2 regions of the Streptomyces sp. FIT100 genome follow, and region 2 is predicted to be linked to the other one. Evidence: predicted binding sites of a transcription regulator. Region 2 holds the regulator's gene; the other holds the start of a gene.
The links. Region 2 encodes HspR, which represses chaperone genes until heat shock. Its sites were predicted from a motif close to TTGAGNNNNNNNNNCTCAA; they were not measured.
Positions count from the first base shown of each region.

Region 1: the regulator HspR is predicted to act here: its motif matches at 1,991-2,009, upstream of lon (endopeptidase La).

Region 1 covers NZ_CP075715.1:5,432,531-5,439,261, forward strand. The annotation lists gene KK483_RS24555 (response regulator transcription factor) at 1-363, opposite strand, end outside; gene KK483_RS24560 (spermidine synthase) at 467-1,177, opposite strand; gene KK483_RS24565 (GNAT family N-acetyltransferase) at 1,220-1,891, opposite strand; gene lon (endopeptidase La) at 2,032-4,446, shown strand; gene KK483_RS24575 (lysozyme) at 4,764-5,603, opposite strand; gene KK483_RS24580 (MarR family winged helix-turn-helix transcriptional regulator) at 5,888-6,385, shown strand; gene KK483_RS24585 (protein phosphatase 2C domain-containing protein) at 6,477-6,731, opposite strand, start outside.
Region 2 covers NZ_CP075715.1:4,241,659-4,248,389, reverse strand. The annotation lists gene KK483_RS19175 ((2Fe-2S)-binding protein) at 124-441, opposite strand; gene KK483_RS19170 (helix-turn-helix transcriptional regulator) at 850-1,830, shown strand; gene KK483_RS19165 (heat shock protein transcriptional repressor HspR) at 1,924-2,388, opposite strand; gene dnaJ (molecular chaperone DnaJ) at 2,393-3,580, opposite strand; gene grpE (nucleotide exchange factor GrpE) at 3,626-4,321, opposite strand; gene dnaK (molecular chaperone DnaK) at 4,321-6,189, opposite strand; gene KK483_RS19145 (sugar transferase) at 6,457-6,731, shown strand, end outside.

The DNA.
Region 1 (6,731 bases), 1.2 Mb from region 2:
CGGCTTGGTCATGTAGTCGTCGGCGCCGACGCCCAGCCCGACCAGCATGTCGGTCTCGTCGTCGCGCGCCGTCAGCATCAGCACCGGCACCGGCCGCTGCGCCTGGACGCGGCGGCAGACCTCCAGGCCGTCGAAGCCGGGCAGCATCACGTCGAGGACCATCAGATCCGGCTGCCATGCCTCGGCCGCGTCGACGGCGGCCGGGCCGTCCGTCGCCGTCTGGACCAGGAAGCCCTCGGCGCGCAGCCGGGCGCCGATGGCCTCGACGATGGTGGTGTCGTCCTCGACCACCAGCACCCGGCGCTGGGCACTGGCCGTCGAGTACGACGCTGCGCCGTTGCTGCTGGTGTGTGTCTGCTCCATCGCCCCGCCCCTGTCGCGCACTGCGAGCTGCGTGTAGTTCGGTGTGTCAGGTCTAGATCGGTGTGTCAGGTCAGTCAGCGTAAAGGCATCGATCGTCTCGCGGCTACGCAGGGCGAACAGCGAGATGGACCACGTCGGGTACGCCTCGGGCAACGTGGACCTCTTCGGTTCTTACCCCGCTGAATCCGGCATTCCGCAATGACTCTTCGAAATCGCCGGAGGGTCTGGCCGACCACACGGCGAGCACCCCGCGGGGGTTCAACCTGCTTGCGCAGGCCGCGAGTCCGGCCGGTGAGTAGAGGCTTCCGTTGTCCTCCGTGACAGTCCAGTCGGGGCCGTTGTCGATGTCGAGGCAGAGCGCGTCGTATGTGTCCGAAGAGTTATGGACGTACGTGACGAGGTCCGTGTGGAGAATCACGGTCCTCGGGTCGGCGAGCGCGCCGGCGGAGATCGCCGCCAAGGGGCCTGACACGTGCCAGTCGATGATCGCCCGCTCGCGCTCGGCGACGGCGATCCGCCCCCAGGAGCGGTCGGCCGCGGCGTGAGCCAGCGAGAAGCCGGCGCCGAGGCCGCCGATGAGCACGGAGGGTGCGCGGGGCGGATCGGGGAGGTCGGCCAGGACGCGACGCGCGGCGTCGATCAGCAGCCGCTCCGACCGGCCGTCCGAAGTGTCCATCAGGAAGCACCCGTTGGCGATGATCTCGTGGACGCTCCGGCCGTCCGGGCCGCCGCGCTCCCGCAGGACGACCTCGCCGTACGGTCCCTCGCGCCGGTCGAGTGTGCGGGGCGCTGAGTCACTGCTGGGCCGCACCATGGACGGCAGGTTACGAGAAGCCCTACGGCGGGCGGCGGGTCTTCATGGCGCCTTCGGGGCGTAGGAGACGCTGACCAGCGGCGCGATCACCCGCCACCCGAGCGACTCGTACAGCCCCCGCCCGTCCGGTGTGCCGCCGAGGACGGCGGCGCCGGCGCCCCGGGCGGCCGCGGCGTCCTGGAGCGTGCGCATCACGAGGCTGCCGAGGCCCTTGCGGCGATGCTCGACGGCTGTCTCGATCTGGTCGATGACCGCGGTCCCGGATCCGCCGGGCAGGGCGATCTGGCCACGGGTCGCGAAGGTGCCGTCATCGGTGGTGACGAGGGCGCGGGTGACACCGCCGCGGGTCCAGCTGCGCAGCCGGTAGCCGGCCGGCACCGGGAGGCGGCCCGCCTCGCGGTGCAGCGACGCCGTCATGAGGAACCCGGGCTCGTCGGGCGTCCAGTCCGGCCCCAGCCAGGGCAGGACCCTCTCCGGTTCCTCGAAGATTTTCAGCCACCGGCCCGGCGTCCGCGCGGCCGCGGCGACCTCGCGGACCGCGGACTCCCCGCCGGCGGTGAGCACATGGCGGGTGGTGTGCCGGGGCAGCCCGACGTCGACGGTGAAACCCCAGGGCTCGGCCAGGGGGTCCGCGGCGCCCCGCGAGACGACCCAGCCGTCCACCCAGTCCCGTACCGCGTCCGGCAGTGATGTAACAGCCGATGTAATAGCCACTGATGTCACCAGGACATTACATCGAGTGGTCGCGGATTCCGGTATCCCCGATCGCTCATAGCGAACATGCCCCGGGGAACAACCGGCACCCCTCCTGCATTGAGTCCATGTAGCTCAACTTGACTGCCGAAGGGGAGATCATGGCTGCTGAGTCCTCGGCCTACAACGACGCCCTCACCCTGCCTGTGCTGCCGCTCGACGACGAGGTCGTGCTGCCCGGGATGGTGGTGCCGCTCGACCTGTCCGACGCCGACGTACGGGCCGCGGTGGAGGCCGCCCAGGCTGCCGCCCGCACCCAGCCGGGCAAGCCCAGGGTGCTGCTCGTCCCGCGCATGGACGGGACCTACGCCGCGACCGGCGTGCTCGGCACCGTCGAGCAGGTCGGCCGGCTCTCCGACGGCGACCCCGGCGCCCTCATCCGAGGCCGCAGCCGGGTGCGCATCGGCGCCGGCACGACCGGACCCGGCGCCGCCCTCTGGGTGGAGGGCCTCGGTGTCGACGAGACCGTGCCGGACCCCCTGCCGGGCTCCGTCACCGAACTCGTCACGGAGTACAAGGCGCTCGCCACCAGCTGGCTGAAGAAGCGCGGCGCCTGGCAGGTCGTCGACCGCGTCCAGCAGATCGACGACGTCTCCGCCCTCGCCGACAACTCCGGGTACTCGCCCTTCCTCACCACCACCCAGAAGGTGGAACTGCTGGAGAGCGCCGACCCGGTCGCCCGGCTGAAGCTCGCCACCGAGCAGCTCCGTGAGCACCTCGCCGAGCAGGATGTGGCCGAGTCCATCGCCAAGGACGTCCAGGAGGGCGTCGACAAGCAGCAGCGCGAGTTCCTGCTGCGCCGCCAGCTCGAAGCCGTGCGCAAGGAGCTGCGCGAGCTGGGCGGCGAGGCCGAGGGCGACGAGTCCGACGACTACCGGGCCCGGGTCGAGGCCGCCGACCTGCCCGAGAAGGTCCGCGAGGCGGCCCTCAAGGAGGTCGACAAGCTGGAGCGGTCCTCCGACCAGAGCCCCGAGGGCGGCTGGATCCGCACCTGGCTCGACACGGTCCTGGAGATGCCCTGGAGCGAGCGTACGCAGGACGCGTACGACATCCAGGGCGCCAAGGCCGTCCTGGACGCCGAGCACGCGGGCCTGGACGACGTGAAGGAGCGGATCACCGAATACCTGGCGGTGCGCAAGCGGCGCACCGACCGGGGGCTCGGCGTGGTCGGCGGGCGGCGCGGGGGAGCGGTTCTCGCGCTCGTCGGCCCGCCGGGCGTGGGCAAGACCTCGCTCGGCGAGTCCGTCGCGCACGCGATGGGACGCAAGTTCGTCCGCGTCGCGCTCGGCGGCGTACGGGACGAGGCGGAGATCCGCGGCCACCGGCGCACCTACGTCGGCGCGCTGCCCGGCCGTATCGTCCGTGCCGTCAAGGAGGCCGGGTCCATGAACCCGGTGGTCCTGCTCGACGAGATCGACAAGGTCGGCTCCGACTTCCGCGGGGACCCGGCGGCGGCGCTGCTGGAGGTCCTGGACCCGGCGCAGAACCACACCTTCCGGGACCACTACCTGGAGGTCGAACTCGACCTGAGCGACGTCGTCTTCCTCGCCACGGCCAACGTCCTGGAGGCCATCCCCGAGGCCCTGCTCGACCGGATGGAGCTGGTCAGGCTCGACGGCTACACCGAGGACGAGAAGGTCGTCATCGCCCGCGACCACCTGCTCACGCGCCAGCTGGAGCGGGCCGGTCTGGCCGGCGGCGAGGTCACCATCGACGAGTCCGCGCTGCGCAGGCTGGCGGGGGAGTACACCCGCGAGGCGGGCGTGCGGACCCTGGAGCGCGCGATCGCCCGGCTGCTGCGGAAGGTGGCGGCCCAGCACGAACTCGGCGAGCGCGAGCTGCCGTTCACCGTCACCGACGCCGATCTGCGAGGGCTGATCGGCCGGCCGCACCACGTCCCCGAGTCCGCCCAGGACCCGGCCGAGCGCCGCACGGCGGTCCCGGGCGTGGCCACCGGCCTGGCCGTCACCGGCGCGGGCGGCGACGTCCTGTACGTCGAGGCGTCACTGGCCGACCCGGAGACGGGCGGAGCGGGGCTGACCCTCACCGGTCAGCTCGGCGATGTCATGAAGGAGTCCGCGCAGATCGCCCTGAGCTTCCTCCGCTCGCACGGTGCGGAGCTGGAGCTGCCCGTGGCCGACCTCAAGGACCGGGGCGTGCACATCCACTTCCCGGCGGGCGCGGTCCCGAAGGACGGCCCGAGCGCCGGCATCACCATGACGACGGCGCTCGCCTCGCTCCTCTCCGGCCGGCTCGTGCGGACGGACGTGGCGATGACCGGCGAGGTCTCCCTGACCGGCCGGGTCCTCCCGATCGGCGGCCTCAAGCAGAAGCTCCTGGCCGCGCACCGGGCGGGGACGACGACCGTGGTCATCCCCAAGCGCAACGAGGCCGACCTCGACGACGTCCCCGCCGAGGTCCTGGAGAAGCTGGACGTCCACCCCGTGACCGACGTCCGCCAGGTCCTGGAACTGGCCCTGGCCCCGGCGGAGGTCCTGGCGGGGGCGGCCGCGTAGTCCCTGACGGGGGCTCGGCCCCCCGGCCTGCCGCTGGGGCTCCGCCCCGGACCCCGGACCCCGGCCCCACTGGGGCTCAGCCCCGGACCCGGGACGGCCTTCGGCCGTGTCCTCAAGCGCCGGAGGGGCTGGACATGCCGGCCCCTCCGGCGCTTGAAGGGGTCCGGGGCGGAGCCCTGAAACCCAGCCCCTCCGGCGTTTGAGGAGCGGGGTCCGGGGCAGCGCCCCGGCGGGGGTTCGGGGCAGCGCCCCCGCAATGAGGTCCGGGGCTCCGCCCCAGTTCGGGAAGGGGCGGGGTGGGGAAAGGTCGCAGGGGCTCAGCCGTTGGCCAGGGCCACCACCCGGTCCAGCGCGCCGTTGAAGCGGTTGTGGTCGCCGACGATCGGGCCCGTCGACGTGTACTGCCACATCGTGTAGTAGGACCAGCCCGCCGGCAGCGTGCCCACCGTCGTGTTGTAGCGCGCCACCCACAGCGGATTGGCCGTGGCGAAGCCGCTGTAGTTGCCGGTGCACTGCGTCCACCAGCTCGTCGCCGTGTAGATCACCGCGTCCCGCCCCGTCCGCGCCTTGTAGCGGTTGAGGAAGTCACGGATCCAGGTCACGATCGCGGACTGCGTCTTCCCGTAGCACGCGTCCCCGTACGGGTTCCACTCGATGTCCAGCACGCCCGGCAGCGTCCTGCCGTCCCGCGACCAGCCACCGCCGTTGTTCACGAAGAAGTCGGCCTGGGCGGTGCCGGTCGTCGTGTCGGGAGTGGCGAAGTGGTACGCGCCGCGGATCATGCCGATGTTGTACGAACCGTTGTACTGCTGTGCGAAGTAGGGATTCTCGTAGTAGGTGCCCTCGGTGGCCTTGACGTAGGCCCATTTCACGCCGCTGCTCCACAGCGACGCCCAGTTGACGTTCCCCTGGTGGCTGGAGACGTCGACGCCTTCGGTCTGGACGGCGCGGCCGTCGCGTGGAAGGCCGCCCTGGCCGTCGTGGGCGACGACGCCCATGCCCAGGTGGGCCGAGCCGCGTGCGGGCGTGTCCCCGGACGCGGCGGCGGCCGAGCCGGGGAGGGCGAAGACGGTGAGGAGGGTGAGGAGGAGGGCCAGGACCACGAAGAGGGCGGCGGTCACGGCGAATCGGGTCGTTCCGGACCTGTGCACGAGCATGACGTGCCTCCGAAAGGCCTCGGTGGGCGTTCAGGGGGATCGGGCGATCTGGGGGATCGCGGGCCGTGGGGGGTGGAGGCCCTGACGGTCTGTCGACATGCCGCCACAGCGGCGGTGATGTGGTGTGGACATGTCATCAATGACGCTAGGTGCGTGGCTGCCCGGGCGGAAGGGGGGCCGGTCCCCGCCGTTGGTCTACGCCTGCGAAATACTGACGGAGCTGCGGCAACGGCCGCCGCCGAAAGAAACTTTCATCATCGGGAAAGCGCGCGAGGGGTGCTGACGTGCACGTAAGCGGTACGGGGAGTGAACCCGGGCCCACTGGCGAAAGTGGTGTGGACCACGACTTCCAGGAGTTCCTCGCGCTGGAACGCGAATTGGCCGTCTTTCTGCGCCGCGCCCGCGCCAACTCGGGGGAGATGGCCCGCGAGGTCCACCCGGAACTGGAGCCCGCCGCCTACGGACTGCTCGTACGCCTGGAGGAGTGCGGGGCGCAGCGCGCCACCGACCTCGCCGTGTACTTCGGCGTCGGCAAGGCGACCATGAGCCGCCAGCTGCGCGCCCTGGAGGAGCTCGGCCTCGTCGACCGCGAGCCCGACCCCGCCGACGGGCGGGCCTCGCTCATCCGGCTCACCGACGAGGGGACCAGCAGGTTCCGGGCCGTACGCAAGGCCAGGCGCGACCGGTACGTACAGAAGCTGGCCGACTGGGACCGCGCCGAGGTCGCCGAACTGGCCCGGCTGCTCCACCAGCTGAACACGAGGGCCGAGGAGAACCCGTAGAGCCGTGGCCAGGCGTGGCCAGGCGGGGGAGCCGGGGGAGCCAGAGGAGCCAGGGGGCCGGGGAGCCGAGGGAGCTGTGGCGGCCGTGGGGCTACAGCTCCGCGTACACCGCCGTCGCGTCGTCGTGGGTCTTCCAGCGCCGGAGCCCGCCCCGCTCCGCGTCCGCGCGCTCCAGCGCCCGCACCCTTTCGACCAGGCCGTGCGGCCCCTCCTTGTGCAGCAGCCCGAGCAGTTCCGTCCAGTCGCCCTCGTCGAAGAGGTCCGTCCAGCGGGACGCCCCGTCGGTGAGCGCCGCGACCGCCCGCACCTGCCCGCGCGGCGTCCGGCCCGTCACCGCGCGCTCCGC
Region 2 (6,731 bases):
CCGGGCCGGAGCAGCGCCCGTGCTGTGCGCGCACAGCACAGCGGCGCCATCGTGTTTCAGGTCCACGATGGCGCCGCTGTGTGGGGGAAGTACCTGAGCGATCTTGAACGACGGGGGAACCGCTCAGGCACTGCGGGGGGTGGCGGTGGTGGTTTGCGGTTCGACCAGCTGGTGGTCGCGCTGGTCGAGATTGACGAAGATCATGCCGTACCTGATGGCACAGCGAACGGGTTGCGGAGCCCCGCGGGGCCTCCGGAGGCACCGGTACGCGCGGATCTCCTCGTCGTCACCGCGGTTGATCACGACCGGTTCGCCGAGGAGGGTGACCATCAACGAATCGCCACGGTGCGGCACCGCCGTGACGAGGTCGATGAAATGCCACCCGGAGCGGTACGCGGTCGCCATCTCACGGCGGAAACGAGGATCCTCGGGAACCGTCATGCCTGCGCGGACCCCCAACCCGGGTCCGCGGCCGGAGCCGCTCCCCAGCCAGGATCCGGGAGCGTGCGCGGCACGCTTCCCCAGCCCGGGTCGCCCTGAACCGTCTGCGGTGCGAGCTCCCAGCCCGGGTCCGGCATTTCCCAGCCCGGGTCAGGCGCCGCCGTGGTCACCTGCGTACCCAGCCCCCACCCGGGGTCCTCGGCCGACGCCGCCACTCCCACCGCCGCAGCAGCAAAGAGCGCGACACCGACTACGGTGCGTATGAGCTTCTTGGCCATGACCGAGCAACCTCACTTGAAGGTGATTCCTACGGCTCCCCCGCAGCCATGACGATGGCTCACTCTCCACGTTTCCACCACTCGCCCAATGCATCATGTTCCTGTATTGCAAAAGCCTGGGGGTGTACAGATGCGGTCGGAACGGGACAATCAGGGGCACCCTCATACACATGCGGAGCTGTGCGAGGCCGGCTCCCGGCTCTACGCGAGCGCACTGCGGACCGGGCGCATCGCCCGGACGGAGGTGGCCTCCGCGCCCTGCCTGATCGACCTGGACCTGCTCCGTCCCGACCCCGACGACGCCCAGTGGCTCCGCCCGGTTCCGCCCTCCGCGGCACTGGCCCAGCTGCTGCTGCCGATAGAGAACGAAATCCAGGAGCGTAGACGGCTCACCGTAGAACTGTCCGACGCGTTTGAGCCATTCATGACCATCAGCGCGCAGGACCCCTCGACGACCCACGCGATAACCGTGCTCGAAGGGCTCCCCCGGATCAACGCCAGCCTGGACCGCGTCGTCGCCGAGTGCACGTCGGAGCTGCTGACGGTGCAGCCGGGCAGCGGGCGCAGCGCGGCCACCTTCGGCGAAGCGCTGCGCAGGGTCAGGCCGCTGCTCGGCCGGGGCATCACGATGCGCACGCTCTACCAGCACACCGCCCGCCATCAGCCGATCACACTGGCCTATCTGGAACGGATCGGGCCCGAGGTCGAGGTGCGCACGCTGGAGGAGATCATCGACCGGCTGATCATCGTCGACCGCAAGGTCGCGTTCGTCCCGGCCAGCCGGGACCGCCAGGTCGCGCTCGAACTCCACCACCCGGGCCTGGTCGAGTATCTCGTCGGTGTCTTCGACCAGTTCTGGATGCAGGCGATACCGCTCGACGACCCCGTGACGTACGAGCCCAACGTGAACGGCATCAGCGGCGTGCAGCGCGCCATCGCCCGGCTCCTCGTCGAGGGCCTCGTCGACGAGGCCATCGCCCGCCGCCTCGGCATGAACGTCCGCACCTGCCGCGCCCACATCGCCAAGTTGGCCTCGTGCCTCGGCAGCGGTTCGCGGGCGCAACTCGGCTTCCTCATCGCCCGGTCCGGAATCCTGGAGCAGGACAGCTGAGCGCCCGCACCCGGTGACATGCCGAAGGGCCCGGTGCCGTGCACCGGGCCCTTCGGACGAACTGCCTTGCTGCCTCGGGCTGCCTCGGGCGTCCTACTGCTCGCCGCGCTTCGGCCGCCACACGACCAGCGCGCTCGCCTGCTGCACGTCCTGGTACGGCACCAGATCGCGCCGGTACGAGGCGTGCACCTGCGCCTCGCGCTGCTGCATCGCCACCGCCGCGCCCTCCACCGCCGCCGAGAGCTCGGCGACGCGCGCCTGGAGCGCCGCGACCTGGTTCTCCAGCTCGATGATGCGCTTGATACCGGCCAGGTTGATGCCCTCGTCCTGCGACAACTGCTGCACCTGGCGGAGCAGTTCGATGTCGCGGGCCGAGTAACGGCGGCCACGGCCGGCCGTCCGGTCCGGGGAGACCAGGCCGAGGCGGTCGTACTGCCTCAGCGTCTGCGGGTGCAGGCCGGAGAGCTGGGCCGCCACCGAGATGACGTACACCGGCGTCTCGTCGGTGAGTTCGTAGGCCCTGCCACCGAATCCCGGCTGTCGACGTCGGCCGTCCATCGTGTCACGCTCCCTTCGCAGCCTGGAACAGTTCTGCCCGCGGATCCTCGCCCTCAGTCGCCTTCCGGTATGCCTCCAGGGCCGAACGCGCCTCGTCGCCGAGGTCCTTCGGCACCGCGACCTCGACGGTGACCAGGAGGTCGCCCCGGGTGCCGTCCTTGCGGACGGCACCCTTGCCGCGGGCGCGCATCGTGCGCCCGTTGGGAGTGCCGGCGGGCAGCTTCAGCGTGACCGGGGACCCGCCGAGCGTCGGCACCTTCACCTCGCCGCCGAGCGCCGCCTCCGTGAAGGAGACCGGCACCGTGACGGTGAGGTTGTCGCCCTTGCGCCCGAAGACCGGGTGCGAGTCGACGTGGACGACGACGTACAGATCGCCGGCCGGGCCGCCGCGCTCGCCCGGGGCGCCCTTGCCGCGCAGCCGGATCCGCTGGCCGTCGCTCACCCCGGCGGGGATGCGGACCTGCATGGTCCTGGACGACTTGGCGCGGCCGCTGCCGTGGCAGACCTCGCACGGGTTCTCCGCGATGAGACCGCGGCCCTTGCAGTCCAGGCACGGGTCGGTCAGCGAGAACGAACCGCTGCCGCCGCGCGAGACCTGGCCGGTGCCGACGCAGGTCGGGCACACCCGCGGCGTGCCGTTCTTGTCGCCGGTTCCCGAGCACGCCTTGCAGGGCTGCTGGCTGGACATCCGCAGCGGGACCGTGGCCCCGTCCACCGCCTCGGTGAAACTGAGCGTCACCTCGGACTCGATGTCCTGGCCGCGGCGCGGCTGGGTGCGGGCGCCCGCCCCGGCGCCGCGGTTGAACAGTCCGCCGAAGACGTCCCCGAGCCCGCCGCCGAAGCCACCGGCACCACCGGCGCCGCCGCCCCCGGCCTGAGCGCCTCCGAAGAGGTCGCCCAGGTCGAAGTTGAACGTGCCGCCGGCGCCGGGACCGCCGGCCCTGAAGCCACCGTTGCCGAACAGGGCGCGCGCCTCGTCGTACTCCTTGCGCCGCTTGGGGTCGCCGAGCACGTCGTTGGCCTCGGAGATCTCCTTGAAGCGCTCCTCGGCCTTGGTGTCGCCCTTGTTGGCGTCCGGGTGGTACTCACGGGCGAGCTTCCGGTACGCCTTCTTGATCTCGGCCTCGGTCGCGTCCTTGGGGACGCCGAGAACCTTGTAGTAGTCCTTCTCCACGAAGTCCTTCGTGCTCATCGACGTCCCTCCTCTCGGACACGTCCTCGTACGCAACCGATCACGTCAGCCCTCGCCCGGGCCACCGCTCTCCTCGTCGGCCGACTGCTCGTCCTTCGGCGCCGCGGGCGCCGCAGGTGCCGCACCCGGCTGGGGCTCGGCGACCGCGACCCGCGCGGGGCGGATGGTGCGCTCGCCGATCCGGTAGCCCGGCTGCAGGATCGCCACACAGGTCGTCTCGGTGACGTCCGGCGCGTACGAGTGCATCAGGGCCTCGTGGACCGTCGGGTCGAAGGGCTCGCCCTCCTTGCCGAACTGCTGAAGGCCCATCTTGGCGGCGACCGTCTCCACCGATTCGGCCACCGACTTGAAGCCGCCCACCAGCTCGCCGTGCTCGCGGGCACGGCCGATGTCGTCCAGGACGGGCAGGAGCTCGGTCAGGAGCTGCGCGACGGCGATCTCCTTGACCGTGATCCGGTCCCGCTCCACACGACGGCGGTAGTTCTGGTACTCGGCCTGGAGCCGCTGGAGGTCCATCGTGCGCTCGTTGAGCGCCGTACGGAGCTGGTCCAGCTGGGCCGTCAGGCCGGCGGACTGCGCACCCGCCTGCGCTGCCTGGGCAGCCTGATGCGCGTTCTGTGCCGCGTCCCCGGCCGGGGCCGCCCCCTCCGTGGAGGGGGAGGCGGCCTGCGCCGCTTCGTCCGGAGTGGCGCCGGAGGGGACGTCAGGCTTCTCGTCGAAGCCCTGGGTCTCCTCCGTCATCAGGCAGCGCCACCCTTCTGGTCCTTCTCGTCGTCGACGATCTCGGCGTCCACGACGTCGTCAGCGCTGTCGGAGGGCTGGGCTGAACCGTCACCGGCGCCGCCCGCGGCCTGCTGGGCCTGCGCGTCGGCGTACATGGCCTGGCCGAGCTTCTGGGAGACGGCCGCGACCTTCTCGGTGGCGGTGCGGATCTCCGCCGTGTTGTCGCCCTCGGCGGACTCACCCTTCAGCTTCTCCTTGAGCTCGGTCACCGCCGTCTCGACCTCGGTCCTGATCTCGCCCGGGACCTTGTCCTCGTTGTCCTTGAGGAACTTCTCGGTCTGGTAGACGAGCTGCTCGGCCTGGTTGCGGGTCTCCGCGGCCTCGCGGCGGCGGTGGTCCTCCTCCGCGTACTGCTCGGCCTCCTGGCGCATCCGGTCGACCTCGTCCTTGGCGAGCGAGGAGCCGCCGGTGACGGTCATCTTCTGCTCCTTGCCGGTGCCGAGGTCCTTCGCGGTCACGTGCATGATGCCGTTGGCGTCGATGTCGAAGGAGACCTCGATCTGCGGCACGCCGCGGGGGGCCGGCGGGAGGCCGGTCAGCTCGAACATGCCGAGCTTCTTGTTGTACGCCGCGATCTCGCGCTCGCCCTGGTAGACCTGGATCTGCACGGACGGCTGGTTGTCCTCGGCCGTCGTGAAGATCTCGGAGCGCTTCGTCGGGATCGTGGTGTTGCGCTCGATGAGCTTGGTCATGATGCCGCCCTTGGTCTCGATACCGAGGGACAGCGGGGTCACGTCGAGGAGCAGGACGTCCTTGACCTCACCCTTGAGGACACCGGCCTGGAGGGTGGCGCCGATGGCGACGACCTCGTCCGGGTTCACTCCCTTGTTGGCCTCCTTGCCGCCGGTCAGCTCCTTGACGAGCTCGGCGACGGCCGGCATACGGGTCGAGCCACCGACGAGGACGACGTGGTCGATCTCGGACAGCTGGATGCCGGCGTCCTTGATGACGTTGTGGAACGGCGTCTTGCAGCGGTCCAGCAGATCGGCGGTGAGCTGCTGGAACTGGGCGCGCGTGAGCTTCTCGTCCAGGTGCAGCGGGCCCTCGGCGGACGCCGTGATGTAGGGCAGGTTGATCGTCGTCTCGGTGGACGAGGACAGCTCGATCTTGGCCTTCTCAGCGGCCTCGCGGAGGCGCTGGAGGGCCATCTTGTCCTTGGACAGGTCGACGCCGTGGCCATTGGCGAACTGCTTCACCAGGTAGTCGACGACGCGCTGGTCCCAGTCGTCGCCACCGAGGTGGTTGTCACCGTTGGTGGCCTTCACCTCGACGACGCCGTCACCGATCTCCAGGAGGGACACGTCGAAGGTGCCGCCACCGAGGTCGAAGACGAGGATCGTCTGGTCGTCCTTGTCGAGGCCGTAGGCGAGCGCGGCGGCCGTCGGCTCGTTGACGATGCGCAGGACGTTGAGGCCCGCGATCTCACCGGCCTCCTTGGTCGCCTGGCGCTCGGAGTCGTTGAAGTACGCCGGGACGGTGATGACCGCGTCCGCGACCTTCTCACCGAGGTACGCCTCGGCATCCCGCTTCAGCTTCTGCAGGATGAAGGCGGACATCTGCTGCGGGTTGAAGGTCTTGCCGTCGAGCTCGATCTTCCAGTCCGTGCCCATGTGACGCTTCACGGACCGGATGGTCCGGTCGACGTTGGTGACCGCCTGACGCTTCGCGACCTCGCCGACGAGCACCTCACCGTTCTTGGCGAAGGCGACGACGGACGGCGTGGTCCTGGCGCCCTCGGCGTTGGTGATGACGGTGGGCTCGCCGCCCTCCAGAACGCTGACGACGGAGTTAGTCGTGCCCAGGTCGATGCCGACCGCACGTGCCATTTCAATTCCTCCAGTGGGACTGACTTGAGTGGAACTGGCTCAAGGATGCATCACTGGCCCCAACGAGTCAACAGAGCTGAGTCGACCCGACTCAACTATGGTGCGTCCACCCCGCGGGCACATCGCCCTGGCGCCCGGCGCGGCCTGCGGCTACGGCGACTTCCACCGTGCCATCGTTCCCGTAAAGCACGAAAGCGTGAAAACACGCGAAAACGTGAATACGCGACGTATGGCGATCAAGGATGACGGAAGGGCCAGGTGGGAACGATGCACACCGTGCAGCCCAAACGCCTTCTCGATCTGACCCTCGGGACCATCCTGCTGATCCTGACGGCGCCCGTGCTGGCCGCCGCGGCCTGCGCGGCGGCGCTGCGCCGCACACCCGGCGGCGTGTTCGCACGGGAGCTGAAGTCCGGCCTGCACGGCTGCCCGTTCACCGTACGCTCGCTGCGCACCCGCCGCCTCCGGCTGGACCTGCTGTCGCGGCTGCCCCATGTCGTACGGGGCGAGATGTCCCTGGTCGGACCCGCGGCACTGGCGCC